DNA from 2 places in the Ectobacillus sp. OTK genome. Region 1 is predicted to be linked to the other one. Evidence: a T-box and tRNA genes for the amino acid it is inferred to sense, from the RefSeq annotation. Region 1 holds a T-box; the other holds one or more tRNA genes.
What was found. The T-box of region 1 lies ahead of serS (serine--tRNA ligase). A T-box ahead of a tRNA ligase gene usually reads a tRNA of that ligase, here a tRNA-Ser.
Positions count from the first base shown of each region.

Region 1 (2,390 bases):
CGGCTAAGTTTGCACGTTCGATCGTAGAGGCTACAACTCATTATGAAGACTATGAGCTTATTGCTCATTTATCAAAAGGATTAGGAAACCCGATGAAAGGTATTGAGATTTCATCGTTATTACCAGAGCAACGCATGCAAGAGCGCGGCTGGTAATCAAAAGGAGTTTGCAGCATGATTACAATTGGTGTATTAGGACTTCAAGGGGCAGTTCGTGAGCATGTACAATCCATTGAGGCTTCCGGGGCACATGCAGTTGTTGTGAAGAAGGTAGAACAGCTGGCAGAGCTGGATGGCTTAATTTTACCTGGTGGAGAAAGTACAACGATGCGCCGCCTAATTGACAAATATGGCTTCATGGAGCCGCTTCGTCAATTTGCAAAGGAAGGGAAGCCGATGTTTGGAACATGTGCAGGCATGATTTTATTGGCGAAAAACCTTGTCGGCTATGATGAAGCTCATATTGGAGTAATGGACATTACCGTTGAGCGTAATGCCTTTGGAAGGCAGCGTGAAAGCTTTGAGGCACCTTTATCTATCAAAGGTGTCGGTGAGAATTTTGTCGGTGTATTCATTCGTGCTCCGTATGTTGTGAGCGTCGAAGATCATGTAGATGTGCTCGCTACTCACGGCGACCGTATCGTGGCGGTGCAGCAAGGTCCATTCCTTGCAGCTTCATTTCATCCAGAGCTAACAGATGACCACCGCATCACAGCTTATTTCGTGAAAATGGTAGAAGAAGCAAAAGCAAATAAGGTTGTATAACTCCCTTGCAAGTTGTCAAAGATTATAGTAAATTGATGGTAAACATCTATATAGTATAAAGTGTTGACAGGAAGCAGTAGCAGGATAAGCTTTTTTCAGAGAGCCGATGGTTGGTGCAAATCGGTAGAAGCAGCCTGTGAATCCATCCTTGAGCGAAATGCAGAATGTGCTTAAACTAGTAAGCATTTCCGGCGAAGAGCCGTTATCTTTCTCGAGAGGAAAGCATATACTTTCAATCAGGGTGGCAACGCGGGTATAACTCCCGTCCCTTTTTATAGGGACGGGAGTTTTTTATGTTTCAATATTAAAGGAGGATTCAGATGTTAGATATTAAAGTATTACGGGCTAACTTTGAAGAGGTAAAGGCCAAGCTGCAGCATCGCGGTGAAGACTTAACAGATTTTGGCCGTTTTGAAGAATTAGATACAAAAAGAAGAGAACTGTTAGTACAGACAGAAGAACTAAAAGGAAAACGAAATGAAGTTTCTCAGCAGGTAGCAATGCTAAAGCGTGAAAAGCAGGACGCGGAGCATTTAATTTTGGAGATGCGTGAGGTGGGTGACAAAATTAAATCATTGGATGAAGAGCTGCGTGTTGTCGAAGCTGATCTTGAAAAGCTTTTATTAACGATTCCTAATATCCCGCATGAATCCGTTCCAGTAGGTGAAACGGAAGATGATAATGTTGAGATCCGAAGATGGGGAGAAGTTCCACAGTTTTCCTTTGAGCCAAAACCGCATTGGGATATTGCTACAAACCTTGATATTTTAGATTTTGAACGTGCAGGAAAGGTGACAGGGAGCCGCTTTGTATTTTATAAAGGCTTAGGAGCAAAATTAGAGCGTGCGTTAATTAATTTTATGCTAGATCTCCATACAGAGGAACATGGCTATAAAGAGGTATTGCCTCCATATATCGTAAACCGTGATAGCATGACAGGAACAGGGCAGCTTCCGAAATTTGAGGAAGATGCATTCCGAATTGAAAGTGAGGATTATTTCCTTATTCCAACTGCGGAGGTGCCTGTTACAAACTTACACCGTGATGAAATTTTAAATGGTGATGATTTACCAATTCAATATGCAGCGTTTAGCGCGTGCTTCCGCTCTGAGGCAGGTTCTGCAGGACGCGATACACGCGGATTAATTCGTCAGCATCAATTTAATAAGGTGGAATTAGTGAAATTTGTGAAACCTGAAGAGTCTTATGGTGAGCTAGAAAAGCTAACAAATGATGCAGAACGTGTATTGCAGCTGCTTGGTCTCCCATACCGTGTACTAAGCATGTGTACAGGAGATTTAGGCTTTACAGCAGCAAAGAAATACGACATTGAGGTATGGATTCCGAGCTATAGCACGTATCGTGAAATTTCTTCTTGCAGTAACTTTGAAGCATTCCAGGCAAGACGTGCTAATATTCGATTCCGTCGTGATCCAAAATCGAAGCCTGAGCATGTACATACATTGAACGGTTCTGGATTAGCAATCGGTCGTACAGTAGCAGCTATTCTGGAGAATTATCAACAGGAGGATGGTTCTGTTATTATTCCAGAGGTGCTTCGTCCGTACATGAGAAATAAAGAAGTAATTAAATAAGAAAAGGAATCCCCCTCTTTCTTATTTGCAA
Region 1 is NZ_AP048547.1:19,669-22,058, forward strand. It holds gene pdxS (pyridoxal 5'-phosphate synthase lyase subunit PdxS) at 1-155, shown strand, start outside; gene pdxT (pyridoxal 5'-phosphate synthase glutaminase subunit PdxT) at 174-764, shown strand; T-box leader at 819-1,037, shown strand; gene serS (serine--tRNA ligase) at 1,085-2,359, shown strand.

Region 2 (2,390 bases), 2.7 Mb from region 1:
AAAAGATTGAATAAGATGAAGCAAAAATTTTAACGGATGGAATTGTGCCTGTTGTTTCATAACAATTGCCGCTTTCACCTGTAAGGGGATAGGAATACTTTCTACATATTGGCTGTTGATTCCCAGCTTCTTGTAAGCTTCATATTCATGATGTATTTTACTGATAGAAGAATCCGTATCTGCATAGATATAAGCATCCTCTTCAGTAAAGTCACACTCGATGCTATGCTCTTTAACCATATTTTTAATAAAAAGTAATGCTTCGTTGTTGGCCTCATAGTAAAGTTTAGCTTTTTCTTCCCCTAAATGATTAATAAATTCATCATAAATCAGGTCATGTTGTGCAGTGATTTTTGCAGTAGTGTGGCCAGTAGTACCATTTAAAATTGTACTAGCATCTAAAAGGGCTACTTGTAACCCTTCTTGTACAAGCAAGTAAGCAGTTATAATTCCAGAAATGCCTCCTCCCACTATTGCTACATCCACTTCAATATCCTTATCAAGCTTTGGAAAGGACGGAAATTCTAAAAAATCTCTCCAATAAGGTTCTGGGAATTGAGGCATTTTACTCTTTTCTATTTTATGTTCAGTCATAAAATGCACCTCCATCTATCGCTCTATTTGATACATAATTTATCCAGTATATTAAATATAAATACATCTATTGTCATATTTGCTTGCATTCCCCATTAATTTTCAGAAAAAACAAAAAAAGCGTCCCTGCTGAAGCAGAAACGCTGAAAACATTGAGGGCGATTGATGGGAATCGAACCCACGAGTGTCGGAGCCACAATCCGATGCGTTAACCACTTCGCCACAACCGCCATAAAAATAAAACTTCATCTATATAATAAGGCATTTAAAAAATACTCTTCTTTTTTAGATAATAAAACTCGCTTTTACACACGGTGGAGAATGGCGGAGAGCGAGGGATTCGAACCCTCGATACGCTTGTGACGTATACACGATTTCCAATCGTGCTCCTTCGGCCTCTCGGACAGCTCTCCATTTTATGGCTCCGCAAGTAGGATTCGAACCTACGACCTATCGGTTAACAGCCGATTGCTCTACCGCTGAGCTATTGCGGAATACTATGGTGGAGCCTAGCGGGATCGAACCGCTGACCTCCTGCGTGCAAAGCAGGCGCTCTCCCAGCTGAGCTAAGGCCCCAAAAGATAAAACCGTGAACCTTTCATTGATATGACGACATAAGTGGTACTCATACAGCCAGTTCGTTCAGAGCTGCCCTTCGACACACAGAACATTCCACTTATGGCTGCTCCGTTCCCGGCCTGACCAGGTTCATGGGTTTCTGTTGCGAGGACTCCGAAGGTCAACACCGCTTATATAAGGCAAACCTTACATCCATCATACCGCTGAAAGGAATTCAGCCTCGCTAGAGCGGATTGCGAGTTACAGGGCACCGCTATCTCCCCGCCTATCACGGTATGTATTTTTAGTTGAATCGATATGTCGTTTTAAAGGTACATCCCCACGTATGCCGTTTCCCACTCTGTTTTGGAACCCGCTCTCGCAGGTGGGTTTCCGCGCATCGACCTTCCTGCAATCCTGAACAAGCAGGCATGGCATCAGGCAACAAATTAGGAATCCCGTTCAAATTGTACGGTTCAAAACAAAATGGTATCACGAACATTGCAGGACATGAATGCGATCGAGAGGACTTGAACCTCCACGAGATTGCTCTCACTAGGCCCTCAACCTAGCGCGTCTGCCGTTCCGCCACGGTCGCATCATACAAGATATTATGTTCCTCATACGTGTAACATAGAATGGTGCCGGCTAGAGGACTTGAACCCCCAACCTACTGATTACAAGTCAGTTGCTCTGCCAATTGAGCTAAGCCGGCGTAATATATTTGTATGCCCAGACAATAGCTTTTGTTTGTCGTCCTCATTTCAGAAAGCTTACGCAAGATGCAGCTCAATGAGTACGCTGAAGTAATTCCTTCGAAGCATATTCGATCGTGCTCTGCCAATTGAGCTAAACCGGCAGATATACAAGGCATTTCGTTCATTGCTTAATCAGTATACAACAAACATTTAGGTTTTTAAATATACTTTTACGATGTATTTGTTGCCAACTTTACCAACGTAACTGAAACATACGCAACACTATAAACTGTTATTATGCAGAAAAGCATTACAAATCCTATGATTAATCTCCTCATTAATTCACTGTTAGCCATTCAACCAGACAACATAACTACGATTAATTAGGTATAAAATAACTTGAATTCTCTAGAATCTCCTACTGCCTCTCCCGATTGCTACCAAGGGCTACAGCATTCCTAAAAACCAATCATTGTTGTTCTATAGAAAAGTTATAGGGCTAGTTTCTCATCAATAGGAAAACTGCATATAACTAATTGA
Region 2 is NZ_AP048547.1:2,680,016-2,682,405, reverse strand. It holds gene AC6HZ4_RS13345 (FAD-dependent oxidoreductase) at 1-579, opposite strand, end outside; tRNA gene AC6HZ4_RS13340 (tRNA-His) at 752-824, opposite strand; tRNA gene AC6HZ4_RS13335 (tRNA-Ser) at 917-1,007, opposite strand; tRNA gene AC6HZ4_RS13330 (tRNA-Asn) at 1,014-1,088, opposite strand; tRNA gene AC6HZ4_RS13325 (tRNA-Ala) at 1,095-1,170, opposite strand; RNA gene ffs (signal recognition particle sRNA large type) at 1,182-1,447, opposite strand; RNA gene ssrS (6S RNA) at 1,486-1,665, opposite strand; tRNA gene AC6HZ4_RS13310 (tRNA-Leu) at 1,668-1,750, opposite strand; tRNA gene AC6HZ4_RS13305 (tRNA-Thr) at 1,792-1,867, opposite strand.
Region 2: it has a tRNA-Ser gene. The T-box ahead of serS (serine--tRNA ligase) is inferred to sense a tRNA for this amino acid. The anticodon was not compared.